One region of the Pseudomonas sp. EA_35y_Pfl2_R5 genome, then DNA from elsewhere that is predicted to be linked to it. Evidence: riboswitches for the same ligand, from Rfam matches in the RefSeq annotation. Region 1 holds a riboswitch; each other region holds the start of a gene.

Evidence for each region. A riboswitch is a leader RNA that binds a small molecule or an ion and turns the genes downstream of it on or off. The one in region 1 is predicted to bind cobalamin.
Region 2: it holds a riboswitch for cobalamin, as region 1 does, so the genes downstream of both, cobW (cobalamin biosynthesis protein CobW) here and cobO (cob(I)yrinic acid a,c-diamide adenosyltransferase) in region 1, are expected to answer to the same signal.
Region 3: it holds a riboswitch for cobalamin, as region 1 does, so the genes downstream of both, AACX99_RS02580 (TonB-dependent receptor) here and cobO (cob(I)yrinic acid a,c-diamide adenosyltransferase) in region 1, are expected to answer to the same signal.
Region 4: it holds a riboswitch for cobalamin, as region 1 does, so the genes downstream of both, cobG (precorrin-3B synthase) here and cobO (cob(I)yrinic acid a,c-diamide adenosyltransferase) in region 1, are expected to answer to the same signal.

Annotation. Positions count from the first base shown of each region.
Region 1 covers NZ_CAXAOW010000003.1:79,226-86,747, reverse strand. The annotation lists gene cobD (threonine-phosphate decarboxylase CobD) at 1-91, opposite strand, end outside; gene cbiB (adenosylcobinamide-phosphate synthase CbiB) at 84-992, opposite strand; gene bluB (5,6-dimethylbenzimidazole synthase) at 989-1,636, opposite strand; gene AACX99_RS07610 (cobyrinate a,c-diamide synthase) at 1,633-2,946, opposite strand; gene cobO (cob(I)yrinic acid a,c-diamide adenosyltransferase) at 2,946-3,557, opposite strand; cobalamin riboswitch at 3,668-3,890, opposite strand; gene AACX99_RS07600 (methyl-accepting chemotaxis protein) at 4,388-5,113, shown strand; gene AACX99_RS07595 (response regulator) at 5,146-5,511, shown strand; gene AACX99_RS07590 (STAS domain-containing protein) at 5,513-5,821, shown strand; gene AACX99_RS07585 (chemotaxis protein CheA) at 5,834-7,522, shown strand, end outside.
Region 2 covers NZ_CAXAOW010000001.1:588,876-596,397, reverse strand. The annotation lists gene AACX99_RS02685 (DeoR/GlpR family DNA-binding transcription regulator) at 1-363, shown strand, start outside; gene glmS (glutamine--fructose-6-phosphate transaminase (isomerizing)) at 373-2,223, shown strand; gene AACX99_RS02675 (hypothetical protein) at 2,238-2,468, shown strand; gene cobM (precorrin-4 C(11)-methyltransferase) at 2,476-3,231, opposite strand; gene AACX99_RS02665 (cobalamin biosynthesis protein) at 3,228-3,785, opposite strand; cobalamin riboswitch at 3,758-3,954, shown strand; gene cobW (cobalamin biosynthesis protein CobW) at 4,055-5,110, shown strand; gene cobN (cobaltochelatase subunit CobN) at 5,117-7,522, shown strand, end outside.
Region 3 covers NZ_CAXAOW010000001.1:567,157-574,678, reverse strand. The annotation lists gene AACX99_RS02590 (cobalt-precorrin-6A reductase) at 1-515, shown strand, start outside; gene AACX99_RS02585 ((2Fe-2S) ferredoxin domain-containing protein) at 601-1,317, shown strand; cobalamin riboswitch at 1,472-1,678, shown strand; gene AACX99_RS02580 (TonB-dependent receptor) at 1,853-3,964, shown strand; gene AACX99_RS02575 (ABC transporter ATP-binding protein) at 3,964-4,734, shown strand; gene AACX99_RS02570 (ABC transporter substrate-binding protein) at 4,731-5,684, shown strand; gene AACX99_RS02565 (FecCD family ABC transporter permease) at 5,681-6,700, shown strand; gene bufA2 (BufA2 family periplasmic bufferin-type metallophore) at 6,818-7,075, shown strand; gene bufB (MNIO family bufferin maturase) at 7,131-7,522, shown strand, end outside.
Region 4 covers NZ_CAXAOW010000001.1:574,799-582,320, reverse strand. The annotation lists gene AACX99_RS02625 (YegJ family protein) at 1-342, opposite strand, end outside; gene AACX99_RS02620 (tetratricopeptide repeat protein) at 357-1,226, opposite strand; gene cobJ (precorrin-3B C(17)-methyltransferase) at 1,387-3,048, opposite strand; gene AACX99_RS02610 (precorrin-2 C(20)-methyltransferase) at 3,185-3,937, opposite strand; gene AACX99_RS02605 (precorrin-8X methylmutase) at 3,934-4,560, opposite strand; gene cobG (precorrin-3B synthase) at 4,553-5,896, opposite strand; cobalamin riboswitch at 5,993-6,180, opposite strand; gene cbiE (precorrin-6y C5,15-methyltransferase (decarboxylating) subunit CbiE) at 6,239-7,441, shown strand; gene AACX99_RS02590 (cobalt-precorrin-6A reductase) at 7,438-7,522, shown strand, end outside.

The DNA of each region.
Region 1 (7,522 bases):
GCGCGATGCCGGTGGACAGGTCCAGCCAGTCCGCTAGGGCGATGCCATAACGCAGCGCAGCAGCACGTAGACGCCCACCATGCTCAAGCATAAAAAGCGCCCCACAACAGCAGTAGCACCAACCACAGCAGCACGCCGCCATTGACTAGATTGAGTGCCCGCTCGATATCGCGCGCCCTGGGTGGCGGCCCCGCCCCCAGTTCAGGCCGTACGTGCAGCTCGCCGTGATATTCCGCAGCGCCGCCCAGGCTGACGCCCAGCGCCCCAGCTCCGGCCGCCATCACCGGGCCGGCGTTGGGGCTGTCCCAGAGCGGCGCCTGGGTCCGCCAGCAGCGCAGCGCCAGCATAGTTTTACCAAGCAAGGCATAGGTCAGGGCAACTAACCGCGCAGGCAGGTAATTGAGACCATCGTCGATCTTCGCTGCGGCCCAGCCGAAGCGCTCGAAACGCTCGTTGCGATAGCCCCACATGGCATCCAGGGTATTGCTCAGGCGGTACAACACCACGCCTGGCGCACCGGCAATAACAAACCAGAACAGCGCGGCAAAAACCGCATCGCTGCCGTTTTCCAACACCGACTCGCTGCCCGCGCGGGCCACGCCCGTAGCGTCCAGCTGCGCGGTATTGCGGCTGACCATATAACCAACCCGCTCCCGCGCCAGCTGCAAATCACCCAGACGCAACGCCTGGGCCACCGGCATGGCGTGTTCACCCAGGCTTTTCAAACCCAAGGCGGCGTATAGCGCAAGAATCTCCACCGCCCAGCCCAGCCCGCTAATCTGGCTCAGCAACCAGGCCAGCAGGGTCAGCGGCAACACCGCCAGGCACCAGGCACTGACACCATGACTGCGCCAACCGCGCCCGGCCGGATTGAAACGCTGCTCGATGCGCTCGGCCATACGACCAAAGGCCACCAGCGGGTGCCAACCCTTGGACTCGCCAAACACGGCATCCAGAGCAACCCCGGCGCAGGTGCTGAGAACCAGGCTCATGGCGTGCCCCACTGGTTCTCGAAAAGCAATTCACTCAATGGCCTTGGCTCGGCCCAGCCTTGCTGCACCAACATCGGCGCCTCATAAAACTCCGTCACTGGCCCCAGGCACAGCACGGCCAGCGGTTTGCTGCCGGTCGGCATGTTGAGCAGATCCGCCAGGGCCTGTGGCTCGAACAGCGATACCCAGCCCATGCCCAGCCCCTCGGCGCGGGCGGCCAGCCAGAGGTTCTGAATCGCGCAGGACAAGGACGCCAAGTCCATTTCCGGCAAGGTACGCCGGCCAAATACATGGGCCTCACGGCCCCCCATCAGGGCTACCACCAACAGCTCGGCGCAGTCGCGAATACCCTCGACTTTAAGCCGCATAAATTCATCGCTGCGCTCGCCCAACGCCTCGGCTGTGCGCAGGCGCTCCTCGTCCACCAGGCCGTGGATCGCCTCACGCAACGCTGGGCGAGTGATGCGAATAAACCGCCAAGGCTGCATCAGCCCGACACTGGGAGCCTGATGGGCGGCCTCCAGCAGGCGCGCAAGCAGCTCGGGCGCTACCTCGCCGCCGCTGAAATGACGCATATCGCGGCGTTCGGCGATAGCGCGGTAAACCGCCGCGCGCTCATCAGGGCTAAAGGCCTGCTCGCTCATGCCGGCGCTCCAGGGAGAAACAGCGCGGCAGCGGCAACCGGGTCGGATGGCAGATAGAAGTGGATATAGGAGGCGGTCATCCGGCCCTGGCGATAGACCGCCTCACTGGTGCGCTTGTAGTTCGGGCACTCGCCACGGGTCAGCGGTTGCAGCTCACTGCTCAGTGCCGAGTAGTGGAAGCTGTGGCCGCGCAGCAGCCCTTCCGGCAGCTCCGCTTGTTGCAAGGCCATGGCGGTCATGCGCGGTTGCAGAGTCGCCTCGCCATTTAGCAAGCCGAGCATCTGCCCGCTGGCGCCCTGTTTGTCGGTCAGTTTGTCGAGCAAATAGAGCATGCCGCCGCACTCAGCATGGATTGGCTTACCGGCAGCATGGTGCGCACGGATCGCCTCAGCCATGGCCTGGTTGGTTTCAAGTGCAGCCAGGTGCAGCTCCGGGTAGCCGCCAGGCAGGTACAGGCTGTCGATATCGGGCAGTTGCTGATCGCTGAGCGGCGAAAAGAACCTCAACTCAGCGCCCAGTTCGTTCAACAGATCGAGGTTGGCCTGGTAGAGAAAGGCAAAGGCGCTGTCGCGCGCCACGCCAATGCGCACGCCCTTAAGCAAAGGCGCGGGCCTGGCCTGTTCAGGCGCGGCGAAACTGACGGGGGGCGGCAGCCTGGTATCGGCGCTGGCGGCCAGGGCATCGGCGGCGGCGTCCAGGCGTGCATCCAGGTCAGCCAGTTCGCCTGCCTGTACCAGCCCCAGATGACGGCTCGGCAAGCCGACTTCGGCGCTGCGCGGCAAGGCGCCGTACCAGTGAATCGAGGCCGGCAGCGCATCGCGTAGGATCTCGCCATGCCGCACACTGCCGACCCGGTTGCCGAGCACCCCGGAGAATGGCAGATCAGACTGAAAAGTCGCCAGGCCATGGGCCATGGCACCGAAGGTCTGCGCCATGGCAGAGCCGTCGATAACCGCTAGCACTGGTACGGCGAAGTGTCGCGCCAGATCAGCCGCCGACGGCGTGCCATCGAACAGGCCCATCACCCCTTCGATCAGGATCAGATCGGCATCGCCCGCCGCTTGCCACAGCAAGCGACGGCTCTCGGCCTCACCGACCATCCACAGGTCAAGCTGATACACCGGTGCGCCGCTAGCGCGGGCGAGAATCATCGGGTCGAGGAAGTCCGGGCCGCACTTGAACACCCGCACGCGCTTACCCTGGCGCGCGTGCAAACGTGCCAGGGCAGCGGTCACAGTGGTCTTGCCTTGGCCGGAGGCCGGTGCGGCGATCAATAGCGCGGGGCATTGGCGGGCAGCCGAGTGGCTCATTAAAATTCCACTCCCTTCTGCGCCTTAACCCCGGCCTTGAAGGCGTGCTTGACCAAACTCATCTCGGTCACGGTATCCGCTGCCTCGATCATCCCTGGCAGCGCGCCGCGACCAGTTACCACCACATGCTGCAGCAGCGGCCGCGCTTCAATATCGGCGAGCACCGCATCGAGCTCCAGATAACCGTATTTCAGGGCGATATTCAGCTCGTCGAGCACCACCAGGCCAATGGCCGAGTCATTCAGCAGTTGCGCCGCTACCGCCCAGGCTTCGCGCGCCTTATCGATATCGCGTTGGCGATCCTGGGTCTCCCAGGTAAAGCCCTCGCCCATTACGTGATAACTGACTTCATCGGGAAAACGGCGAAAGAAGGCTTCTTCGCCGGTGCTGGCCGCGCCCTTGATAAATTGCACCACGCCAACCTTGAGGCCGTGCCCCAGGGCGCGGGCGACCATGCCGAAGGCGCTGCTGCTCTTGCCCTTGCCATTGCCGCTGTGCACCAGCAGCAGGCCGTATTCGTCCTGGGCTTGGGCAATCTTTTCATCGATCAGGGCTTTCTTGCGGGCCATGCGCGCCTTGTGCCGGGCGTCACGCTCAATCGATTCAGTCATCGCACTGCTCCACCGCCACAGGGCGATCTGGCTGGAAAAAGCATGCGGGGATAGGGAAAGCGCGGGTTCACGCACAGCGCAAACCACACGCCAGCCATCGCCCTCCGCGATGCCGTGGACTGCAACAGGCCGGTCTCCGGGCTTGTGAGCGAACCGTCAAGGCTCTCGACCGCGCCTTCCCATGCATACAGCACAGTGGCACTTGCGGCGATTGACTCACTTACCGTTGCGGGGGCAGCGTCGGAATGACTGGCGTAAACGCACAACGCACCGACTTCCCAGTTTCACCCCCACACGCACAGCGTTGGGGGCACCTGTTACAAGGCGCGAAGGGTAGAGAGTTCGGGTTTGGGCGTCAAACGCCGATTGTTCGGGCCTTCAGATGGAAACCCCTAGGCCGTGTAGGGGTTTCCCCTATATTCCGTTGCCACGGCGAACTCCTATCTTTCCCAGCATTCGAACTCGTGGGAAAGCTCGCCGTGTTGACCTATTGCACTCTCTGGTTGGGAATCGTCATCTGTCTGGCCGGGCTTGGCTTCGGCCTGCCGTGGGTGAGTGGCGTCGGCGCCCTGCTCACGGCAATCGCCGCGCTGTTCCTGCGGCCGCAAACCGTCGCCGTCGCGCCGCCAATCGAGGTTGTCGAGGCGCCGTCGTCACCAGATTGCGAACCTCTGCTGAGCGCCGTTCTGCCGGCCTGGAACCAGAACCTGGGACAGGTCAGGCAATTGCTGACCCTCAACGTCGGCCAGTTGTTCGAGCGCTTCGCCAGCCTTGGCCAGCACCTGGAGCAGACCCTGAGCCGTTCTGACAGCGCAACCGGCAACGCCGGCATGACCGACAGCCTGCGGCAGGCGCAGCGGCGTCTCGACGAAGTCACCACCGCCTTCCACGCCGCCAGCGTGCACAAGAATGAACTGCTCGCCACCATCAGCCACCTCAACAGCTACGCCAGCGAGTTGCAGGCGATGTCCAAACACGTTCAGGACATCGCCAGCCAGACCAACCTGCTGGCGCTCAATGCCGCCATCGAGGCAGCCCGTGCGGGCGAATATGGCCGCGGTTTCTCGGTGGTCGCCGACGAGGTGCGCAAGCTTTCCAGCCTGTCCGCGGAAACCGGTCAGCGCATGGTGGAAAAGGTCGGCGAGATCAACAAGGCGATCCGCTCCACGGTGAGCGCCGCTGAGGAGCTTTCCAGCAGCGAGGAAAGCAACCTGCGCTACCTCGACCAGGTCTCGGGCGACATCATCAAGGGTCTCAGCCACAGCCTCGAAGCACTCGCCGACACCTCCCGCGAACTGCAACAGGACGCCCGCTCCACCCAGAGCACCCTGCAGGAAATCATCGTCAGCCTGCAGTTCCAGGACCGCTCCGATCAGATGCTCGACCATCTTCAGCTCGATCTCGAACGCCTGCAACGCGCCATCGAACAGCAGGACCCGATCATCGCCAAGCCGCAGCAATGGCTTGACGAATTACGCCGCCAATTCACCACCGACGAAGAACGCGGCGTCAAGAAGGCTGGCCGTGCCAGCCAAACCGAAGTCACCTTTTTCTGACGCTTTTCTCTTCGTAAGCCGGAGCCTGTGCCATGGCAAAAACCATTCTGATCGTCGATGACTCCCTCTCCATGCGCCAACTGGTCAAGATGACCCTGACCGGCGCAGGCCACCAGGTTATCGAGGCGGTCGACGGGCGCGACGCCCTGACCAAGCTCAATGGGCAAAAGATCAATCTGATCATCAGCGACGTGAACATGCCCAACCTGGACGGCATCGGCCTGGTCAAGGAGGTCAAAACCCGTAATGAGTACCGCTTCACACCAATCGTGATGCTCACCACTGAGAGCGAACAGGGCAAGAAGGCCGAGGGGCAAGCGGCCGGCGCCAAAGCCTGGATTGTCAAACCCTTCCAGCCGCAGCAGCTACTCGCGGCCGTCGACAAGCTGGCCAGCTGATATGTACCAGCTGACCACTCACGACACGGCCGCCTACAGCCTCAGCGGCAGTCTGACCATCTACGAAGCCCGCGACGCTCACCAGGCGTTGCTGGCGGCTGTCGCCGAACCTGCACCCGGGGTCTGGACGCTCGATATTCAGGCGCTGGAAGAGCTCGACAGCGCTGGCGTGCAATTGCTGCTGGCCCTGGACAAACACCTGCGCCAATACAGCGCCGAGCTGCAGCTGCTGCAGCCCGGTCCCGAGTTGCGTGACCTGCTCGACCTGTTGCGTCTGCAGGTCCTGTACCGCGCCTCCCCCTCAGTCTGACAGGACCACGCGATGCTCAATGGAGAACAATGGAGCCAGCTGCTGCTGGGCTTCATCGAGGAAGCCCGCGACCTGACCAAACAGGCCGAGGAGTACCTGTTACAACTGGATCAGCAACCCGAGGATCAGGAAGCGATCAACGGCTTGTTCCGCGCTATGCACACGCTCAAAGGCTCGGCGGGGCTGTTTTCCCTGACGCCACTGGTGAGCTTCACCCACCACCTGGAAAACCTGTTGATGGCAGTGCGCGACGGCCAGCGCAGCCTGACCCCTGAGCTGATCTCGGTAATGCTGCGCTGCCTGGACGAAATCGCCTCGATGGTCGAGCTGATTGATGCGGACAGCGGTGAGCTGCCGGTCGACACCAGCCACCAGAGCGAGCTGCTCGAAGCGCTCAACGAGCATGGCGGCGGAACCATCGCACCGGCGCTGATCGATATTATCGAAGAAGATTGCAGCAATCGCGGCCGTATCGCGCGCTGCGCCGACTGTAACGCCCCAGGCGTCTGGCATATTTCGTTGCGCTTCGACAACCAGTTATTGCGCAACGGTTTCGACCCTGCGGGCTTTATCCGCTACCTGCAACAGCTGGGAGAGATCCTCAATCTGCAGGTGATCGACGACACCTTGCCAACGCTCGACGAGCTCGATCCAGAGCAGTGCTATTTGGGCTTCGAAATCGACCTGTGCAGCGAGGCAAGCAAGGCGGAAATCGAGGACGTATTCGCCTTTATTCGCGATTTCTGCACCCTGCGTATCCTGCCGCCCAACAGCGCACTCGACGATTACCTGCAACTGATCCACGAGCTGCCAGAGACCGACGCACGAATCGGCAGCATCCTGGTTGCCAGCGGTCTGCTGACCGAACACGAGCTGCAACAAGGGCTGGCGGTACAGGCCGAAGCCAATGAGCTGAAGCCGGCCCTCGGCGCCGTTCTGGTCGAGGAAGGCCTGGTGGCGCCGCAGGCAGTCAATGCGGCACTGGCCAAGCAACAATCCTCACGCGAGCGCAAGGCCCAGGAAAACACCCAGATCCGCGTCGCCGCGCACAAACTCGACGAGTTGATCAACCTGGTCGGCGAGCTGGTGATCAGCGCCGCCGGCGCCCAGCTGCATGCGCAGACCCAGGGCAACAGCCAGTGCATCGAAAGCGCGCAGACGGTCAACCAGCACGTCGAGCAGATTCGCGAAGCGGCGCTGAAGCTGCGCATGATCGAAATCGGCGACACCTTCAACCGCTTCCACCGCGTCGTTCGCGATGTCAGCCAGCAGTTGAACAAGGACATCCGCCTGGAAATACGCGGCGCCGACACTGAGCTGGACAAGTCGGTGATCGACAAGCTAGCCGATCCGCTGACGCACCTAGTGCGTAACGCCATCGACCACGGTATCGAGTCTGCCGAACAGCGCCTGGCCGCAGGCAAGCCTGCCGAAGGCCATCTGCGCCTGAACGCCTTTCACGAGTCGGGGATGATCGTCATCGAAGTTGCCGACGACGGCCACGGCCTGAATACCGAGCGCATCCGCGAAAAGGCCGTTTCCCGCGGGCTGATCGATGCGCAGGCCAACCTGGCCGAACATGACATCCACATGCTGATCTTCGCCGCCGGCTTTTCCACGGCCGAAGCCGTCTCCGACCTGTCCGGCCGCGGCGTCGGCCTGGACGTGGTGCGCAGCGCCATCGACGCCCTGCGCGGCACC
Region 2 (7,522 bases), on a different contig from region 1:
GTGTTGTTGATGACCGGTGGTACCTGGGACCCGCATTCCGAGTCGTTCCAGGGCCAGGTCGCCGAGCAGGTGCTGCGCTCTTACGACTTCGATCAGCTGTTTATTGGCGCCGATGGCATCGACCTAAACCGTGGCACCACCACCTTCAATGAGTTGCTCGGGCTAAGTCGGGTGATGGCGGATGTGGCGCGCGAAGTGGTGGTGATGGTCGAGAGTGACAAGATCGGCCGCAAGATTCCCAATCTGGAGCTGCCCTGGAGTGGTATCCATACCCTGATAACCGACGAACGCCTCAGCCCTGAGGCCCGTGAACAATTGACCGAGCGCGGCATCAAGCTGATCTGCGCGGCTGTTGAAGCTTAGGAGAAGACTATGTGTGGCATCGTAGGTGCAGTCGCCGAACGTAATATCACCGCCGTGCTGGTTGAAGGCCTCAAACGCCTGGAATACCGCGGTTACGACAGTGCTGGTGTAGCGCTGCTGACGGACAAAGGCGACCTCGACCGTCGCCGCCGTGTTGGCAAGGTCAGCGAGCTGGAAAGCGCGTTGAGTGCCGAACCGCTGGCTGGACGCCTGGGCATCGCACACACACGCTGGGCCACTCACGGCGCACCGAGTGAGCGTAATGCCCACCCGCACTTCTCCAGCCATGATCTGGCGGTGGTGCACAACGGCATTATTGAGAACCACGAAGAACTGCGTGCTCAGCTCAAGGCCTTGGGTTACGTGTTCAGCTCCGACACCGACACCGAAGTGATCGTGCACCTGCTCGACCACAAGCTGAAAACTCAGCCGCATCTCACAGCAGCACTGAAAGAAGCGGTCAAGGAACTGCACGGCGCCTACGGCCTGGCGGTGATCAGCGCCAAACAGCCGGATCGCCTGCTCGCCGCGCGCAGCGGTAGCCCACTGGTGATCGGTTTGGGCTTGGGTGAGAACTTCCTCGCTTCCGACCAGCTGGCTCTGCGCCAGGTCACTGACCGTTTCATGTACCTGGAAGAAGGCGACATCGCCGAGATTCAGCGCGACAGCGTGCAAATCTGGAGCGTCGACGGTCAGCCTGTGACGCGCGAAAGCGTGCAGTATCACGAAGGTGCGGAAGCCGCCGACAAGGGCGAGTACCGCCACTTTATGCTCAAGGAAATCCATGAGCAGCCAAAGGTCGTGCAACGCACCCTGGAAGGTCGTCTCGGTACTGACCACGTGCTGGTTCAGGCCTTCGGCCCGCAGGCCGCCGAGTTGTTCGCCAAGGTCCGCAACGTGCAGATCGTCGCCTGCGGCACCAGTTATCACGCCGGCATGGTTGCTCGTTACTGGCTGGAAGGCCTGGCCGGGATTCCTTGCCAGATCGAAGTGGCCAGCGAGTTTCGCTATCGCAAGGTAGTAGTGCAGCCGGACACCCTGTTTGTCAGCATCTCCCAGTCCGGCGAAACCGCCGATACCCTGGCCGCGCTACGCAATGCCAAGGTGCATGCGCCTGGTCAGGGCGGCTACCTGGCCAGCCTGGCGATCTGCAACGTCGGCATCAGCTCCCTGGTGCGCGAATCCGACCTGACCCTGCTGACCCAGGCCGGCCCGGAAATCGGTGTGGCTTCGACCAAGGCTTTCACCACCCAACTGGTTGCGCTGATGCTGTTGACCCTGTCTCTCGGTCAGGTGCGTGGCACCCTGGATAAAGGTCTCGAAGCCGAGCTGGTCGATGAACTGCGTCGCCTGCCGACCCGTCTGGGCGAAGCCCTGGCCATGGACAGCGTAGTGGAGAAGGTCTCCGAGTTGTTCGCCGAGAAGCACCACAGCCTGTTCCTCGGCCGTGGCGCGCAGTACCCGGTGGCGATGGAAGGCGCACTAAAACTCAAGGAAATCTCCTATATCCACGCCGAAGCCTACCCGGCCGGCGAGCTTAAGCACGGTCCGTTGGCGCTGGTGGACAGCGATATGCCTGTGGTCACCGTGGCGCCGAATAACGAGCTGCTGGAAAAGCTCAAATCCAACCTGCAGGAAGTGCGCGCCCGTGGTGGCGAGCTGGTGGTGTTTGCCGACGAGCAGGCCGGCATGAGCAATGGCGAGGGCACCCACGTGGTGAACATGCCGCATATCCACGACGCCCTGGCGCCGATCCTCTACACCATCCCACTGCAGCTGCTGTCCTACTACGTCGCCGTGCTCAAGGGCACCGACGTCGATCAGCCGCGCAATCTGGCCAAGAGCGTAACGGTTGAGTAAGCAGGAGCCAGCTAATGCGGCGTGAAGATATACAGAGCAAGCAGGCGCAGGGTGTGCTCTTCGATACCCATATCATCGCCAATCCGGCCAATACCCGGGAGTGGATCGTGCTGTTGAAGAAAGGCGCGGGCACCAGCTTCTTTCTGGTCGATGACCAGGAGCAGGTGGAGTCCTTCGCCGACCTTAATGGCCTGATCGAAGAGCTACGCCTACTCGGCATCAAGGCTGCTGAGATTCACCTCTAGCAGGCTATTAGTCGCCCGCTGATCTGAACAGATGATGATGCTCGGCGTTGTATAGCGCAGAGTCGGCGAACTGTTCGGCGTGCAGCACGCGGCCGACGAGGATCAGCGCGGTGCGGCGAAAGCCCTTGGCGCGCACCTGTTCTTCGATGGTGGCGAGGGTGCCGCTGACCCAATCCTGATCCGGCCAACTGGCGCGATGCACCACGGCAATCGGGCAATCCGCGCCGTAATGCGGCAGCAGCTCAGTAACGATCTTGCTCAGATGCACCACGCCCAGGTGGATGGCCATGGTCGCACCGTGGCGTGCCAGGTCGGCCAGCGCCTCGCCCTCGGGCATGTTCGACTTGCTCGCGTAGCGCGTGAGAATCAGCGTCTGCGACACCTCGGGCAGGGTCAGTTCGCTTTCCAGCAGGGCGGCGCAGGCCGCAGTGGCAGTCACCCCAGGGATGATCTCGAAGGCAATGCCCAGCCGGCGCAGATGGCGGATCTGCTCGCCAATCGCGCCATACAGAGACGGGTCGCCGGAATGCACGCGGGCCACATCCTGGCCTTTGCCATCGGCCTGGCGGATCAGCTCGATGATTTCATCCAGGTGCAGCTCGGCGGTGTTGATCACCTGCTCGGCGCTGTGGCCTTCGAGCACCGCTGCAGGCACCAGCGAGCCGGCATAGAGAATCACCGGGCAGCTGCGCAGCAGGCGCTGGCCTTTGACGGTGATCAGCTCGGGGTCGCCGGGGCCGGCGCCGATAAAGTAGACGGTCATGACACATCCTTGGGTGCAATCGACGCCAGGGCGCAGGTGGCGCTGGCGTTGCGGGTTTTCTCGCCGAGCAGACGCGCCGGTTGGCCGCCCAGGTGTTCGGCCAGGGCCAGGGCGCAGGGTTCGGCGACCGCCGGGCTGCCGGTGGCGGCCAGGGTGTGTGGCGAGCCTTGACCGAGGTGCTGATAGGGCTGCAGTTCGGCTGTACTAAAGCAGCTCAGCTGCAGACCGAGGCGTTCGGCCAATGCCAGCAGGCCCGGCTCGCTTTGTTTATGCGCGATGCTGGCCAGTCCGGCCAGGTTATCCACAGTCAGGCCATGCGTCTGCAGGCTGTGCAGCAGCAGGCTGAGTAAGTCCTCCACACCGCAACCGCTGCGGCAGCCCAGCCCAGCGACCACCTGAACGGCGGCAGCGGGGCGGCGAGGGGTGTGGCTGGGGATCATCTGCGGCGCTCGGTGTGTGCGGCGGCGTAGCTCAACATGGCGGCCGGCACCGGTCAACCGCGATTGACCGGCCGCCATGGCCTGCGTAGCCTTGTCGCGTTCGAGGTTCTTCATGGGCATGCCCATGAAGCTAAGAGGGAACAAGGTTGATGCCTTGGCTGCCCCCGCAACTGTGAACGGTCCAAAGCCCTTCAATACACCACTGCCGTATGGCGGGAAGGTGAAGGGTCGCGCAAGGCGCAGACCGTGAGCCAGGAGACCTGCCTCGTCACGCTTTCGACAACCGGGCGGGGTGATCCGGTGGTGTTGGCTGACGCCCCGTGGCTGTCATGTCTGTGCCGCCTGCCTGCTCGTCTTTCTTTCGACGCCATGCAGGACTCGCCATGCAAACCCTCGCCAAACTCCCCGTCACCATCGTTACCGGCTTTCTCGGCGCCGGCAAAACCACCCTGTTGCGTCATCTGCTGACCCATGCGGAGGGACGGCGTATCGCGGTGATCGTCAACGAGTTTGGCGAGCTGGGCATCGACGGCGAAATCCTCAAGCAGTGCTCCATCGGTTGCAGCGAAGAAGAAGCCAACGGCCGTATCTTCGAGCTGGCCAACGGCTGCCTGTGCTGCACCGTGCAGGAAGAGTTCTTCCCGGTGATGCGCGAGCTGGTGGCGCGCCGCGGCGAGCTGGACCATATCCTGATTGAAACCTCCGGCCTGGCCCTGCCCAAGCCGCTGGTACAAGCCTTTAACTGGCCGGAAATCCGCAACGCCTGCACTGTCGATGCGGTGATCACCGTGGTCGACAGCCCGGCCGTGGCCGCCGGCACCTTCGCCGCATTCCCCGAGCAGGTCGACGCGCAGCGCAAGCTCGACCCCAATCTGGATCACGAATCGCCGCTGCATGAGCTGTTCGCCGACCAGCTGGCCAGTGCCGACCTGGTGATTCTCAACAAGGCCGACCTGCTCGACGCCGCCGCTCTGGCTGCGGTGCGTGCGGAAGTGGCGGAAGAGCTGCCGCCGGCGGTGAAAATCATCGAAGCCCATGGCGGCGAGCTGCCGCTGGACGTGCTGCTGGGCCTGAACTGCGAGACCGAGCTGCATATCGACGGGCGCAAGACCCACCATGATCTGGAAGGCCATGAAGACCACGATCACGACGAGTTCGCCTCGTTCCACGTGGAACTACCTGAAGCCGAGGAAGCCCGTCTGCTGCAAGCGCTGAAGGAGGCGGTCAGCAAACACGGCATTCTGCGCATCAAGGGCTTCGCGGCGATTCCCGGCAAGCCGATGCGCCTGCTGTTGCAGGGTGTTGGTCAGCGTTTCGACAAACACTTCGACCGCGCCTGGCAGGCCGATGAGCCGCGCATCACCCGCCTGGTGGTGATTGGCCAGACCCTGGATCAAGCCGCCATCGAAGCCGAGCTAAACGCCGCGCTGGCAGGCTAAGCTCGCATGCACCTGCTGCGCACCCAGCCCGGCAGCCAGCTGCCGCTCGACAGCATTGCCGACCTCGGCCAGACCCCGGCCGAGCTGGTGATTCTCTGTACCGGCGATTCGCACCTGTCGTTGCTGGCCGAAGTCGCGCGGCAGTTGCCTGCGGATTACCCCAGCCTGCGCCTGGCCAGCCCGGCGCAGCTGAGCAATCACGCCTCGGTGGATCTCTACGTCGAGCAGGTGCTGCAGCACGCCAAGGTCATCCTGATCTCCGTGCACGGCGGCGTCAGCTATTGGCGCTACGGCATCGAGCGCCTGGTTGAGCTGGCCGGGCGCGGCGCGTGGGTGATTATGGTGCCGGGCGACGACAGTCCCGATCCCGAGCTGATGGGCCTAAGCAATGTCGACAGCGAGAGCGCCCACAGGCTCTGGCAGTTTCTGCGTCAGGGCGGTGCGGGCAATGCGCTGCAACTGTTTAACTGCATCGCCAGCCAGTGGCTGCAGCGCGACTATGCCTGGGTAGAACCGCAGCCGCTGCCGCGCGTGGGCCTGTATCACCCGCAGTTGGCCAATCCAAGTCTGGCCGATTGGCAAGCCAGTTGGCAGGCTGATGCGCCGGTGGCAGCGCTGCTGTTCTACCGCACCCAGGTGCAGGCGGCGAATACCGGCTTTATTGATCAGTTCTGCCAGCGCCTGCAGGCCCAGGGCCTTAATCCGCTGCCGATTGCCGTGGCCAGCCTCAAGGAGGCCGCCTGTTTGGCCCAGGTTGAAGACTGGCTGGACGCGACCGATACGGCGCTGATCATCAACACCACGGCCTTTGCCCTGTCCAACCCGGAAGCGCCGAGTGCACGACCCTTTCGCCGCGATATCCCGGTGCTGCAAGCCATTTGCGCGCTGGATAACCACGAACAATGGCAAGCCAATGCCCAGGGCCTGGGTTCGCGTGACCTGGCCATGCATATCGTGCTGCCCGAGCTGGATGGCCGGCTGATCACCCAGCCGATCAGCTTCAAGGGCCTGGCCTGGCGCAGCGAGCGCAGCCAGAGCGATGTGGTCTGTTACCAGCCCCATCTGCCGGGGATGGATTTCGTTGGCGAACTGGCGAAGAAATGGATAGAACTGGCGAGAAAAAGTAACGATCAAAAGCGTATTGCCCTGATTCTGGCCAACTACCCGACCCGCGATGGTCGCCTCGGCAACGGCGTCGGCCTGGATACCCCGGCGGCGGCGCTAAATATCCTCCGTGCGCTGCAACAGCAGGGCTATCCGGTGGAAGGCCTACCCGACAGTGGCACCGCGCTGATCCACCAGTTGCTCGGTGGCGTGACCAATGATCTGGACAGCCTCGACGCGCGGCCTTGCGCCCAGAGTCTGGCGCTGGACGAGTACCTGGCGTTCTTCCACAGCCTGCCCGCCGCCAACCAGCAGGCGGTGCGCGAGCGCTGGGGCGAACCGCAGAGCGATCCGATGTACCGCAGCGGGCGGCTGATGATTGCCGGTCTGCGTTTTGGTTTGACCTTCGTCGGCATCCAGCCGGCGCGCGGTTATCAGCTGGATGCGGCGGCGGTGTATCACGACCCCGATCTGGTGCCACCGCACGGTTACTTGGCGTTTTATTGCTGGATCCGTAGGGTATTTGCGGCGAACGCCGTCATACACGTCGGCAAACACGGCAATCTGGAATGGCTGCCGGGCAAGAGCGTCGGCCTGTCCGCGCAATGCTGGCCGAGCGCGATTCTCGGCCCGCTGCCGAATATCTACCCTTTTATCGTCAACGATCCGGGTGAAGGCGCGCAGGCCAAGCGGCGCACCCAGGCGGTGATTATCGATCACCTGATGCCGCCGCTGACCCGCGCGGAAAGCTACGGCCCGCTGCGCGATCTCGAGCGCCTAGCCGACGAATATTACGAGGCCAGCCAGCTCGACCTGCGCCGCGCCGCAGAGCTGCGCGGCGAGATTCTGCTCAAGGTGCGCGAGGCCAGCCTCGACCGCGAACTGGGCCTGCAACTGAATGCAGACCCCAACAGTTGGCTGCCGCAGCTGGATGCCTACCTGTGCGATTTGAAGGAATCGCAGATCCGCGATGGCCTGCATGTATTCGGCGAATCCCCTGCCGGCAGCCTGCGCCGCGACACCTTGCTGGCGCTGTTGCGTATTCCCCGTGGCGACGGCCAGGGCGGCAACGCCAGCCTGCTGCGCGCCCTGGCTCGCGATCTGCAACTGGACTTCGATCCCCTCGATTGCGAGATGGCCGCGCCCTGGCAGGGCCCGCGCCCCGCGCTGTTGCAGCGTCTTAGCGATGACAGCTGGCGCAGCGCGGGCGATACCCGTGAACGGTTGGAGCTGCTGGCTTTGCAGCTGATTGAGGCTACTGACTGCGAATCCGTTGGTGTGGAAAGCACCCAGGTGCTGCAACGCCTG
Region 3 (7,522 bases), on a different contig from region 1:
TGACCCACCCCTATGCCGCACAGATCAGCACCAATGCCGCCCGCGCCGCCGAGCTGAGCGGAGTTGCCTGCTGGGCGCTGCGCCGCCCCGGCTGGCAGGCTGGCGCCGGAGATGACTGGCGCGAAGTGGGTGACTGGAACGAACTGGTGGCTGCGCTGCAAGACTTTCGTCGTCCGCTGTTTACCCTAGGCCGCGAACCGCTGGAGCATCTGCATGAAATCCCCCCTCATCAACACTGGACGGTGCGTTGCCTAACGGCCCAGGAGGCCGTGCCGCGGGCGACAATTATCGGCGCTCGCGGGCCGTTTGATCTGCACGGCGAGCGCGCACTGTTCGCTCTGTTGGGCAGCGATGTGTTGGTCAGCAAGAACAGCGGCAGCCAGTCCACCGAGCCGAAACTGCAGGTGGCGCGGGAGCTGAGCGTGCCGGTTTTGCTGCTGCGTCGGCCTGATTTGCCGAGTGTGGAGCGCGAGTTTGCCTGCCTGGAAGATCTTGTCGAGGCGCTGCAGTTATAGGGTAGGGTGGATGACGCTTCATCCACCCTACGTGCCAAATGCAAAACATCCCCTGCTAGACTGCCGCCCCGCTTTGGAGGCCGCCATGACCACGCCCGTTTCACCCTACGCCCGCATTTTGTTTGTCGGCCCGGAGCTGACCGAGGGCTCGTTTGCCGAGCTGCTGCGTCGCCGGTTGGTTGAGCTGCGTGGTGAAGCAGCGCTGGCCGATATCGTCGACACCAGCGCAGGCTATGCGCCGCTCTGGCAGCGCGTGGCCGAGGCTGAGCGGCCGCTACTGGTGATCGACCTGGAGCCGCAGAGCAGCAGCCCGCACCTCGATTGGCTGCGCAGCGAACTGTGCCAGCAGGCCGAGCCGGAGCAACTGTTTGTCGCCAGTGCGATTGGCCAGGCCGACGGCTTGCCGGTGGAGGCCGCCTGCGCGTTGATCGAGCGCCCTGAACTGCACCTGCCCTGTGTCGGTGTGGCCGCCGTGCCGGGACATCACGCCTGGTCGCAGATTCCGCCGCACGCGCAACGCCTGCTGCTGTGCAACGGCCCGCGCTGCACCCGGCGTGGTGCGCTGGAGCTGTGGAAGGCCTTGCGCCAGCGGCTCAAGGCTGCGGGCAAGCTGGAGTGCGAGGGCGGGGTGCATATCACCCGCACGCAGTGTCAGTTTCCCTGCGATCTGGGCCCGACGGCCAGTCTCTACCCGGCCGGCGAGTGGTTTCGCGTGCGTGATGAGGCCGAGCTAATCCGTCTGGTCGATGAGCGCCTGGTGGCCGGGCGCGCCGTGCCTGAGCTGCGGATTGATCAGGGCTGAGTCACTGCGCCACGAATGGTGGACAAGCTTCGCGTTGTCCACCCTACGCCTCATCAGAAACCGCCGCTAAAGCGCCTCCCACAGATGTAAAACCTCGCCCTTGAGCGGGTGGCCTTGTCGAGTTCACGCCTTGACTTGTGTCGGCGCGGATGGTCATATCCGCGCCGTTTCAGGTGTCTCACGCCGCCGTGCGTGAGGTTAAACGGGAAGTCGGTGCGCCCTTTTTGGGTTAGTCCGACGCTGCCCCCGCAACGGTAAGCGAGCGACGTCATCACGATGCCACTGTGCAGTTTCTGCATGGGAAGGCGATGACGTCATGACCCTCGCAAGCCCGGAGACCGGCCTGATTCTAAGAACCTGAACAGGTTCTTAGGGATGTTGCACGCTGCCAGTGATGCAGCGGCAACTCCCAACTGTTTGGCAACCCGCGGTGGGCGGGCGTTGACGCCGATCGTGGGTGCCTGTGCGCCCGTGTTTTGCTGTTGCGCGTTTCCATCGGGATTGCCGTGCCTTTTCCCTTTGCGATGGAAGCATCATGGCGCGCTATCCCCTGTCTCAACTCTCTGTTTCCCTTACCCTGTTCCTGGCCGGTACGGCTGTGGCGGGCGAATCTCCGGTCAATCTGCCGGCCACGACCGTGCAGGCCAAGGTTGCTGCGGAGGGTGAAAGCGATCTGCATACGCCCACCAGCAGCGGTTCGCGCCTGGGCCTGACGGCCCTGCAAACCCCGGCTAGCACCAGCAGCCTAAGCGGCGCACAGGTGCGTGGGCGCAACAACCTCAGCGTGCAAGACGCGGTCACCCGCACCCCCGGCATCAGCAGCATCGGCAGCCCCGGCAATGGCGGCACCGCGCTGTCGGCGCGCGGCTTTACCGGGCACAGCGCGATCATGCAGCTGTACGACGGCACCCGTCAGTATGTCGGGGCCGGCACCGTGACCTTCCCGGTCGACACTTGGTCGGTGGAGCGCATTGACGTGCTGCGCGGCCCGGCCTCGGTGCTCTACGGTGAAGGCGCGACGGGCGCGGTGATCAACGTGGTGCCGAAAAAGCCGTTCAGCGGCGCCATCAGCAACCAGCTGCGCCTCGGCTACGGTAGCGACGACCGCCGCCAGGCCGCGCTGGACAGCGGCGGCTCGCTGACCGATACGCTGAGCTACCGGCTCAACCTCAATCAACAGGCCAGCAATGGCTGGGTCGATGACGGCGAGTCGCAGAGCCGGGCGCTCAGCGCTGCCCTGCGTTGGGATGCCAGCGATGCGCTGAGTTTCACCCTGTCCCATGATCAGGGCGATCAGGACCCGCAGCGCTACCTGGGCACGCCGCTGGTCGCGGGCAAGTATCGCGAGAGCCTGCGCGAGCGCAATTACAACGTCGATAACGCCGAGGTTCGCTACAACGACCAGATCACCCGACTGGTCAGCGACTGGCGGATCAATGACGCCCTGACCGCCAGTAACCAGCTCTACTACATCAAGACCCAGCGCTACTGGCGCAATGCCGAGTCCTACCGCTGGCAGCCGGGCGATCAGGTCAAGCGCAGCGACTTCTACGAGATCAAGCACACCCAGGAGCAGGTCGGCGATCGCCAGACCTTCACCCTGGAACACGCCCTGTTCGGCCTGGATAGTCGCACCGTGGTGGGCGTGGATTACAACCGCATCCACTTCGCCCGTCAGCACGATTTTTCCAGCAGCTTCACTGACACGGTGCCGCTTGCCGGCAGCGGTGGCGGCCAGTATCAGAGCACCGATCCGCTGGGTTATGGCCCGCGCGAGCGCAACCTGGCGCGGCAGTTCTCGCTGTTCGCCGAGAACCGCACCCAGCTGACCGACCGCCTGTCGCTGGTCAGCGGTGTGCGCCGCGATCAGGTGCATATCCAGCGCGACAACCTGCTGACCGACAGTAGCGCCGACCGCAGCCTGACGGGCGATAATTGGCGCGCCGGATTGGTCTTCGAGGTTACGCCCGAGCTGTCGCTGTATGGCCAGTACGCCACCAGCACCGAGGGCGTGAGCAACCTGCTGACGCTTAATCCGACGCAGCAGCAGTTCGACCTGAGCGAGGCCAAGCAAACCGAGATCGGCCTCAAGCAGGCGTTCTGGAATGGCCAGGGCGAATGGACGCTGGCTGCTTACCATATCGTCAAGGAGAAGCTGCTCAGCCGTGCCACCCCGACCGCGCCGACCGAGCAGATCGGTCAGCAGTCATCCGACGGTCTGGAAGCCACTCTGGAACTGGCGCTGGGGCAGGGTTGGCAAGTGTCGGCCAACGCCGCGTGGGTGCGTGCCGAGTACGACGACTTCCGCGAGGCCGGTGGTGACCGAAGCGGCAATCGGCCGACCAACGTGCCACGGCGCACCGCCAACCTGTGGCTGAGCAAGGCGCTTAGTGAGCAGGTGCAGGCCGGTATTGGCGCGCGTTATGTCGATGCGCGCTATGCCGACACAGCGAACAGCGTGACGCTGCCGAGCTACACCGTGGTCGATGCCAATATCGGCTGGCAGGTGCAGGCGGACGTGCGCCTGGGCCTGGAGCTGAACAACCTGTTCGACCGCCAGTACGCCACCACCGGCAGCAGCGATGGCCAGCAGTGGTACCTGGGCGCGCCGCGTTCGTTGTTCGTCACTGCCGATTACCGTTTCTGATGCCGCGCTTGCAGATCAGCGAGCTGGCCTGGTCGCCCAGCGGCGAGCAGGCCTTGCTCGATGGCATCGAGCTGGCGGTGGGCGATGGTCAGCTGGTCGGTCTGCTCGGTCCCAACGGCAGCGGCAAGACCAGCCTGCTGCGCTGCGCCTACCGCTTTCAGCGGCCTGATCAGGGCCGTGTCGAGCTGGACGGCGAAGCGCTGTGGAGCCGTTCGCCGCGCTGGTGCGCGCAGCGGGTGGCAGTGGTGCTGCAGGAGTTTCCCCAGGACTTCGGCCTCACCGTGGCCGAAGTAGCCGCCATGGGGCGCACGCCGCACAAGGGCCTGTTCGATGGTGATGATCAGGCCGATCTTGTTCTGGTCGAGCAGGCTCTGGCGCGGGTGGGTTTGACTGAGCACAAGCGCCAGGCGTTCGCCCATCTCTCCGGCGGCGAGAAGCAGCGCGTGCTGCTGGCTCGCGCGCTGGTGCAGCAACCGACGCTGCTGATCCTCGACGAGCCGACCAACCACCTCGACCCGCGCTATCAGCTGGAGCTGTTGCGGCTGATCAAAGCCCTCGGCCTGGCGACCCTGGCCAGCTTTCACGACCTCAACCTGGCGGCAGCCTTCTGCGACCGCCTGTATGTGCTCGACCACGGCCGCGTGGTGGCCAGCGGCACACCCGCCGAAGTGCTGACTGAAGCGTTGCTGGCCGAAGTGTATGGCGTGCAGGCGCTGGTCGACCGTCATCCTTTCGCGGGGCACCCGCGTATTACCTGGATCAATCCATGAAGCGTTTTCTGCGTTACGCCCTGTGCCTGCCGCTGCTGGGCGCGGCCCTGTCCGCCCAGGCGGTTACCGTCACCAGCTGCGACCGCCAACTGACCATCGCGCAGCCGCCACAACGCGCAGTCAGTCAGGACATCAACCTGACCGCCATGCTCCTAGCCCTCGGGCTGAAATCGCGGATGGTCGGCTACAGCGGCATCAGCGCCTGGAAAACCCCAAACCCCGAGCTGATGGCGCAGCTGGCCGATTTGCCCGAGCTGGCCGCGCGGCACCCGTCGTTGGAAAACCTGCTCAACGCCGAGGCGGATTTCTTCTTTGCCGGCTGGAACTACGGCATGCGCGTCGGTGGTGAAGTCACCCCGGCGAACCTCGCGCGTTTCGGCATCCCGGTGTACGAGCTGAGCGAGTCCTGCGCCCACGTCATGCCACGCCGGGTGGCCAGCCTGGAGGATGTCTACAACGATCTGCATAACCTCGGCCGCATCTTCGCCGTGCAGCCGCGCGCCGAGGCACTGGTGCAGAGCATGCAGCAACGGGTGGCGGCGGTGCGTGAGCGCCTGGCCGACAGCGGCCCGGCGCCACGGGTGTTTCTCTACGACAGCGGCGAGGAAAGCCCCTTTACCGCCGGCCGCCTGGCCATGCCACAGGCGCTGATCGAAGCCGCTGGCGGGCGCAATGTCATGGATGTGCTGGCTGCGAGTTGGGTGCGTGTTGGCTGGGAAGCTGTGATCAGCAGCGACCCCGAGGTGATTCTGATCGTCGATTACGGCGAGCGCAGTGCGGCGCAGAAACGCGATTTCCTATTGCACCACCCGGCCTTGCAGGGGCTGACGGCGATCCGTGAGCAGCGCTTTGTGGTGCTGCCCTATCTGGCGGTAACGCCGAGCCTGGATAACGCGCAAGCGATTGAAACGCTGGCCGCCGCGCTGCACCCGCAGGCGTTTGCGCGATGATTCGCAGCCCGCACGCCTATCGCCTGCTACTGGTGCTATTGGCATCGGCCTTAGCGATTTCCTGCGCCGCCTCGCTGGGTTTTGGCGCCGCGCCGGTGCCACTGGCGCGGGTGCTGGATATCCTCGGCCAGCGTCTGTTTGACCTGCAGCCGGCGCAGGCGGTGAGCAGCGCCCAGGACAGCATCGTCTGGCTGATCCGCGCGCCACGGGTGGTGCTCGGTGCGCTGGTCGGTGCCGGGCTGGCGCTGGTCGGCACGGCGCTGCAGGCGGTCACGCGCAACCCGCTGGCCGATCCGCATCTGCTCGGGGTCAGCTCCGGCGCGGCGCTGGGTGCGGTGATTGTGGTGCTGTATCTGGGTGAATTTGTCGGCCTGCTTAGCCTGCCGCTGGCGGCCTTTGTCGGTGCACTGGTGAGCATGCTGCTGGTGCTGGCGATTGCCAGTCGCGGTGGTCGGCTGGAGAGCGACCGCCTGTTGCTGGCCGGGGTGGCGGTGTCGTTTGTGATGATGGCGGCGAGCAACCTGCTGCTGTTTCTCGGCGATCACCATGCCGCCAGTTCGGTGATCTTCTGGATGCTCGGCGGCCTTGGTCTGGCGCGTTGGGAACTGCTTTGGTTGCCGGCGCTGTGCTTGATGCTGGCCCTGCTGCTGTTGCTCGGTCTGGCGCGGGCGTTGAATGCGCTGATGGCCGGTGAACACAGCGCGGTCAGCCTGGGCCTGGAACCGCGTCGGGTGCGCCTGCTGGTGTTTGTCTGCGCGTCGCTGCTGACCGGGGTGCTGGTGTCGCTAAGCGGTGCCATCGGGTTTGTCGGACTGATCCTGCCGCATATCGCGCGCTTTCTGGTGGGCGCCGAACACCGTCGCCTGCTGCCGGTCAGTGCGCTGCTCGGCGCGCTGTTTCTAGTCTGGGTGGATGTCGCCGCGCGCACCCTGCTGGCGCCGCAGGACCTGCCAATCGGCATCGCCACGGCGGCAATTGGTGGGGTGTTCTTCGTGCTTTTGCTGCGTCGGCGCTGAACGACTAAAGTTTTTTTCAGCGCGGCTGTAACGCCTGTTCGTCTCGTCGCTCTAGTTAAATGCCGGCACACAAACCCCTTTTCGTCCGGCCAACCCAGATCACCCGAGGATACGCACATGACCATGAAATCCACCGCTGCTACTGGTGCCGCCATTGCCTTCGCCGCTGCTGCCATGTTCGCCGGCATGTCCGGCACTGTCGTCGCAGCTGAAGAAGCCAAGGTGCACTGCTACGGCGTGACGTCCTGCAAAGGCCAGAATGACTGCAAGACCGCCGAAAACAGCTGCAAAGGTCAGGCTGTCTGCAAGGGCCACGGCTTCAAGGCCATGACTCAGGCCGAGTGCGATGCTGCTGGCGGTACTGTCGGCGAGTAAGTGAGCCGGGGCAGCCGCGTGCGGTTGCCCCGCATCACCCTGCAAGGAGCCAGCAATGAATGCTCAACGCGGCAATCTGGGCTTTGGCCTGGGCCTGCGCAGCACCTATTACCAAGCCATTCTCGAGCAGCAGCCGGCGATCGACTGGTTCGAGATCGTCTCGGAAAATTATCTGGTAGCGGGCGGCAAGGCCCTCTACTTTCTCGATGCCATCGGCGAGCAATACCCGCTGGTGATGCATGGCGTGTCGCTGTCGATTGGCGGCCCGCATGAGCTGGATCGCGACTACCTGCGCCAGCTCAAACACCTCGCCGCGCGCGTGCAGCCGGCGTGGATCTCCGATCACCTGTGCTGGAGCCAGGGTAATGCCCACCAGTTGCATGACCTGCTGCCGCTACCCTACACCGAGGAGAGCCTGCAGCATGTGGCGGCGAGAGTGCGTCAGGT
Region 4 (7,522 bases), on a different contig from region 1:
AAAGCGCAGTTGTTGACCCCAGGTCACGCTTTTGACAATGCGTGGCTCGTTGGCCACGGTGCCGATAAAACCCTGTTCAAGCGCGTGGAAGGGCGTGACCCAGAAGGTTTCAATGCCGTTGCTGTCTTCGGCCATGACCTGAACCTTGTAGTCACGGGTATTGGCGGGCGGTTTGGCGGCCTGTGCCAGGAACTCGGTCAGGCCTGCCTGGGCCTGGCGCACGGCAGCTGAGACGGCCGGGTTTTGCCGGTCAGAGGTGACCACTTCATTGGTGTCGCGCGCGCTGGCGTGGAATGTAGCCAGGCCCAGTGCGAGCAGAGGAGCGATAAGGAAGGGGCGCATGCTGATTCCTTTCGTTAGTAGCTTGCCTGCTGTTCTGTGGCTTGCAGTTCTAAGTCCGGGCATTGGGCGGTTTCATCGATCATTTGCCGCTTGCCCCAGTTTTCCAGGCGGGTGTACCAAGGTAGATCGCTGTCATCCAGTCGCTCCTTGGCCTCTTCACTGCCGTTGTTGGCGGCCAGTTCCAGCCACAGTTGCTGCTGGTCGCGATTGACCGGTACGCCAGTGCCGGTGCTGTAGGCCTCGCTGAGGCTGAATTGCGCGGGGGCATGGTTGCTTTGCGCGGCTTTGCAGATCCAGTAAAGCGCTTTGCTGTCGTCGCTGCTGAAGTGTATGGCGCGCTCATCGCCGCTGGCGGCAAACTCCACACCGCTGTCGCGGCTCCAGTACAGCTCACCCAGCAGGTATTGGCTTTGTATATCGCCCTGGTCGGCCGCTTGTTCAAACCAATGCATGGCTTGGTAGCGCTCATCCTGATCACCGGGGTTGTCCAGATAATCGATGCCCAGTTCAACCTGAGCCTGGGTAAAACCCTGCTCGGCTGCCTGGTTCAGCCAGCGTTTGCGCTCGGAGTCGTCACCCGGCAGAAGTTTGTCGCGGTAGAGCATGGCAATTTCAAATGCCGCGCGGCTGACCCCTTGCTCGGCGGCTTTGGCGTACCAGCGTTCACTCTCGGGATAATCCTGCTGGGTGTAGAACTGGTAGCCCATATTGAACTGGGCACAGGCATCCCCGTTATTAGCCCGCTGCAGGTGATCCAGAATGTTGTCATCGTCGGACTGATCAATCGTCACTGGGCAGTGCTTGATCGCCGCCTGACTGGTGAGCGTGCAGAGCAGCAGGGCGCTGGCGAGCAGCGTGGCGGTAAGGGCGTGGGTGCGTAGCATGTCGATCATCCTTGATGGGTTAACCCGAGCCTGATGCGTCCGGGGCTGATAAACAGTGACGGTTACCTTAGTGACTCATCGTTAAACAAGACAAGTTATGCCTGCCCAGGCTGTCGATTAATCGTCTTTTTGCAGGACTGCCGAGTGCAGTGGTTCCGGCCTATATCTGTGGATAACTACGCGGCGTATACACCCACTCGCCACCCTCGGCGCGGGGGAAGCGGCAGGTTTGGCTGGAGCCGATGATTACCAGGGTGCGCATATCGACCATCTCTGGCGTCAGCTCGCCGAGGGTAAGGCTGCGCAGGGTTTCGCCGGGGCGGCCGATATCGCGGCCTAGCACCACCAGAGTATCTGGCGTGCGTTGCTGGCGGACGATGTCCAGCGCAGAGCCGAGCTGCCAGGGGCGGGCTTTGGAGATGGGGTTGTAGAAGGCCATCACCAGGTCGGCGGCGGCGGCGTGCTCTAGGCGTTTTTCGATAATGGCCCAGGGCTTGAGGTTGTCCGAGAGGGAGATCAGGCAGAAGTCGTGGCCCAGCGGCGCGCCGGCTTTGGCTGCGGTGGCCAGGGCGGCGGAAACGCCGGGGAATACCTGTAGATCGACGCGCTGCCATTCGGCGTCGGTCGATGCGTGCAGGGCTTCCAGCACGGCGGCGGCCATGGCGAACACGCCGGGGTCGCCGGAGGACACCACCACCACACGGCGACCGCTGGCGGCCAATGCAAAGGCATGGCGGGCGCGCTGCATTTCTTCGCGGTTGTCGGTGCAGTGGCGCACCTGCTCCGGGCGCAGCGGGCCGGTCATCTTGATATAGGTTTCGTAGCCGAGCAGGTCCTGCGCTTCGTCCAGCGCCTGGCGTGCGGCGGGCACCATAAACTCGGCGGCGCCGGGGCCGAGGCCTATCACCGTCAGACGGCCGCGGGGTCGGCCGAGTTGGCTGGCGTCGATGGGCGCCGCGGCCAGCAGCAGACGCAGGTTGGCGTGCTGGCTATGCAGCGGCGGCAGTTGCGTGGCGTCATCGATAAAGCGCAGCGGCAGTTCGAGCTGTGCGGCGGCGCTGTGCAGGTCGGCGTTGGCCATCAGTTCTGGCGCGGCCAGCAGGCAGGCCAGGCTCTGCGCGGCCAGGTTGCTGGTTTGCAGCGCCTGTTGCAGTTCGCTGAGTAAATCGGCGCTGGCGCGTTCGATCCACACGGCCACCTGTTGCGGGTGGATCAGCAGTTCGTCGGCATTGGCCGCGCGGTTGAGCGGGCTGATATGGATCACCCGGTTGGCCTGGTTATCCACCGGCAGTTTGGCCTGGGCCAGCCAGGGTGCGTCGCCCTCGATCCTCACCGCCTGGCCGCCGAGCAGGTCGCTGACAAAGCTTTTGCCTTGTTCCAGATCGGCCAGTACATAGCCGGCTGGTGGCTCCAGCAGGCAGGTGCCAAAGCGCAGTTCGCCGCTGGTGGTGATCGCCGCGCTGGTCTGCAAATGCGCGGCAATTTCCCGCGCCATGCGGTTGACCCCACCGAGGCCGCCGAGCAGCGGCACCACGGCGCTGCCATCTTCGGCCACGGCCAGCACCGGTGGCTCGTGGTCTTTCTCGCCGAGCACGGCGGCCAGGCTACGAATCACGATGCCGACGGCGCACAACACAATCAGCGGCGTACCGGCGCGATAGAGCGTGCGCAGGGTGTCGCCGAAGTCGTCATAAAGCCGATCGACATCCGCCACTCGACCGCTCAGGCCGTGGATTTGCGCCTGTGAATAAAGCGCCTGGATGCGCCGAGCGCAGGGCAGGGCGGAGGGGCCGAGGATAATGATGGCGGGAGCAGCGGTCATAAGGTGTTCCGTGGTTGGCGTAGGAGCGGCCTTGGCCGCGATCAATGGGTAGGGTGGATGACGCTTTTTTCATCCACCATCTCGGCGTTGGTGGATGGGTGAAGCGTCATCCACCCTATGGGTCGTTAAGCCCCGGTTAACCGCGCCATTTCTCGCCGGGGATCACGATCATCGAGAAGTACGGCGAGGACATCGGCTCCACTTCATCCAGCGGCACGATGCGCTGGTTGCCCATGGTCGCGCGCTCGACGTAGTGGGCGCGCTGGTCGATGCCCAGCTCTTGCAGCACACGGCGAACTTTCTCGAAATTGCGCCCCAACTTTATGATCACCGCGGCTTCGGCGCTGTGCAGGCGCTGCTTGAGTTCGTCTTCGGGCAACACGCCGGAGAGCACGCTCAAAGATTGATTGCGGTACACCAGTGGGGTGCCGAGCACCGAGGCGCAGCCGAGCATGGAGCAAACGCCGGGCACCACTTCCACCTCGTACTGGCCGGCCAGACGGTCGTGCAGGTACATATAGGAGCCGTAGAAAAACGGGTCGCCTTCGCAGATCACCGCTACATCCTGACCGGCGTCGAGCCGCGCGGCGATCTGCACCGCGCAGGTGTCGTAGAAGTCGCTGATCACATCTTCATAGCTCAGCGGCGCGGCGAGTTTTTCCGTGGTCACCGGGTAGACCAGCGGCAAGCGCTGCTGGGTGTCGGTCAGGTGCTGCTCGATAATGCCGAAGGCGTTACCGCCCTGGCCCTTGTTGGCTTTGGCCTTGGCCACAAAGTAGCCGACCACAGCGGCCGATTGCAGCAGGCGCAAGGCCTTGAGGGTAACCAGCTCGGGGTCGCCGGGACCGACGCCGAGGCCGAGCAGGCGGCCTTTTTGTGTGCTCATCACTCCACCTCCGTGGCCAGGGCGTTGACCGCCGCCACCGCCATGGCGCTGCCGCCACGCCGACCACGGACGATTACATAAGGCACGCCACGGCTGTCGGCGGCGAGGGCGTCTTTGGATTCGGCTGCGCCGATAAAGCCCACTGGCATGCCGATAATCAGCGCCGGTTTTGGCGCGCCGGCGTCGAGCATTTCCAGCAGATAGAACAGCGCGGTGGGCGCGTTGCCGATCACCACCACGCTGTCTTCCAGGTGCTCGCGCCAATGTTCCAATGCGACTGCCGAACGGGTATTGCCCAGTTCGCGGGCCTGCTCGATCACGCCGTCGTTATGCAGGGTGCAGATCACCGGGTTATTCGCGGCCAGGCGCGGGCGGGTGATGCCTTCGGCGACCATCCGCGCATCGCAGAGAATCGCCGCACCCTTGGCCAGGGCCGCGCGGCCAGCGGCACCTGCGCCGGGGGAGAAGCGCAGGTCCTGCACCACATCGACCATGCCGCAGGCGTGGATGATACGCACGGCGAGCTTTTCCAGATCGGCCGGGATCGCTGACAGGTCAGCCTCGGCGCGGATGGTGGCGAAGGACTGACGGTAGATTTCCTGGCCGTCGCGGATGTACTCAAGCATCGCTGTTTCCTGTTGCGCAGTGGGCGGCGAACCAGTCGCCGGCCTCGTCGATAGTCATGGCGCTGGCCTGCAGCTGACCGAAACCGGCCGCCTCGGGCGTGCGTTGATAGAGTTGGTAGTGGCCAGCGCTGCTGGCCAGCAAGGTAAAGGGCGCGGTATGGGCGGCGGCGCAGGAGCGCGGGCAGGCGCTTAGATGCACCTGCGGCCGTGCGCTGCTGGTGCGCAGGCGCTTGGCGAGCTGCAGGGCATCGGCCTTGCTGTCGCTCAGGCCTTTGCTGCATGCGGCTGAGCCGGTACAGGCGATCAGATTGCTTAACGGCTCCTGCGCATCGGTGAGCAGGCCGAGTTCGGCCAGTGCGTGCAGCAGTTTGTCTGCCGATGGCTTGGGGATATTCGGTAGCAACAGGCCCTGCCAGGGCGTCAGGCGCAGGCTGGTATCGCCACAGTGCTCAGCCAGCTCGGCCAGGGTTTTGAGTTGTGCGGCGTCGATCCGCCCCAGCCGCGAGGCGGCGGCGACCATGTACAGGCCGGCCTGCTGCTGTGGATAAATGCCCATCGGCGCGCGTGGGCTGACTGGTTTGCGTTGCCAATCAGCCGGGGCCGCTTGCACGGTAAAGGGCAGGCGCGTTTGCAGCTGTTGCAGCAGTTGGTGGGCGGGAATCACGCTTAGCAGCTGGCGCATCCGGCTGTGTTCGTTGCCAGCCAGATCGAGGAACAGCCTGAGCAGCTGTTCTACCAACGGCACGGCCTGCTCAACGTTGACCATGCCCAGCGGCGGATCACTGGGGCAACCCGCCAGGCCAAACGTCAATCGGGCCGGCGATCCGGGCAGGGCGCTAAGCCAGATATCGTGGGGGTGTTCGAGCATCGCCAGGGCTTCGCCGCCGTCCAGCTGCAAGGCGAACTTGGCCGACAGCCCATGCAGCGCCGGGGTGGTTTGCAGCAGGGCGAGCAGCGCGGCGGCCAGTGGGCGGGTGTCGAGCAGGGCGTGCGGGTCGAGGCCGGCGGCGGGGCTGAGCAGCAGGTTGCGCACATCGTCGGCGGCCGGGTTGCTTGGGCCCAGGCCGGCGGCCAGCAGGCGCTCGATCAGCTCGGCCTGCTGGCCAGCCAATACGCCACGAATCTGCAGATTGCTGCGGTTGGTCAGCTCCAGCAAACCGTTGGCGCAGCGCTCGGCCGCCTCGGCGATGGCGCGTGCCTGTTGGCTGTTAAGCACGCCGCCGGCCAGTTTGACCCGGCAGATGCCGCCGTCCAGCGCCGGAACGATACGCAGCAGGCCGGGACACGCGCTAGGACGTGGGTCGGGCAGGTCGGCGGAGGTTGGACGGTCGCGCAAAAAGGGTCACCAGCAACAAAGACGCGGCGACCGAACCAGCGAAATCCGCCCACAGGGGATTTCATGGCATCGGTACACCCCGCCCGATGTTGGCACTCGCGACTAGCGTCGTCGGCAGGTCTCCTGGCTGACAGGTCATCATCTGCCGCGGCCTTCCCGGTTACCCAGTGGCGCAGTTGCGGCAGACTCGCTGTTTACAGTTGCGGGGGCAGCCACGGTTTAACCGTGTTCCCTCTTAGGCCCTATGCACAATGGCGGCGGGCACCGACGAAGGCGCTATTATGCCCGCTTTGTTTGACGCGCAGACACCCTTGCTCGTCGGGCGGGCGCAGAGGAGTGGGTATGACGGCCTGGTTAACCCTGGTGGGCATTGGTGAAGACGGTTACGCCGGTCTGGGTGAGGCGGCGCGTCGGGCGCTGGGCGAGGCGCAGTGGATTGTCGGCAGCCCACGACAGCTGGCGCTGTTGCCCAGCGATCTGCCAGGGCAGCACGAGCTGTGGCCGAGCCCATTCAGCCTGGAACCCGTACTGGCGCGGCGCGGTACGCCGCTGTGTGTGCTGGCCAGTGGTGATCCGCTGTTCTACGGGGTTGGTGCGAGCCTGGCGCGGCAGCTGCCAGCGGAAGAGTTGCGGGTGTTTTCCGCACCGTCTTCGGTGTCCCTGGCCGCCGCCCGTATGGGCTGGCCGTTGCAGGAGGTGACGGTGCTGTCGCTGGTGGCGCGGCCGTTGGCGGCGCTGCAGGCGCAGATTTTCCCCGGTGCGCGGCTGCTGCTGTTGAGCAATGACGGTGATAGCCCGGCGGCGGTGGCCGAGTTGCTGCGCGCGCGTGGTTTTGGCCTCAGCCGGTTGACCGTGCTGGAGCATTTGGGCGGCGCCAGTGAGCGGCGCATCGACGGCTTGGCCAGTGACTGGTCGCTGCCACGGGTGGCTGACCTTAATCTGCTGGCGGTCGACTGCGTTGCAGATGCCGACGCGCGCTTGCTGCCGCTCACGCCGGGTTTGTCGGACGACACCTATCAGCACGACGGCCAGCTGACCAAGCGCGACGTGCGCGCCATCACCCTGGCGCGCCTGGCGCCGCAACCCGGCGAGCTGCTTTGGGATGTCGGAGCGGGTTGCGGTTCCATCGGTATCGAATGGATGCGCACACACTCCAGCTGCCGGGCGCTTGCGGTCGAGGCCGATGCCGGCCGTCAGGCGCATATCCAACACAACCGCGATGCCCTCGGCGTGCCCGGCCTGCAATTGGTCGCCGGCCGTGCGCCCGAGGCCTTGGCCGGCTTGGCCGCGCCAGATGCGATCTTTATCGGCGGTGGGGTGACCATCCCCGGCGTGTTGGAGCAGTGCTGGGCCAGCCTTAAGCCGGGCGGTCGGCTGGTGGCCAATGCCGTCACTCTGCAAAGCGAAGCGGCGTTGGTGGCCTGGCGCGAGCAGGTGGGCGGCGAGTTGATCCGTATCAGCGTGGCCCAGGCGCAGCCGCTGGGCGGTTTCGACACCTGGCGCAGCGCCTTGCCGATCACCCTGCTGGAGGTGTGCAAGCCGTGAGCCCGCGAATTCTGCTATTGGGCGGCACTACCGAGGCGCTGCGCCTGGCGCGGCGTTTAAGCCCTGAAGCGATCTACAGTC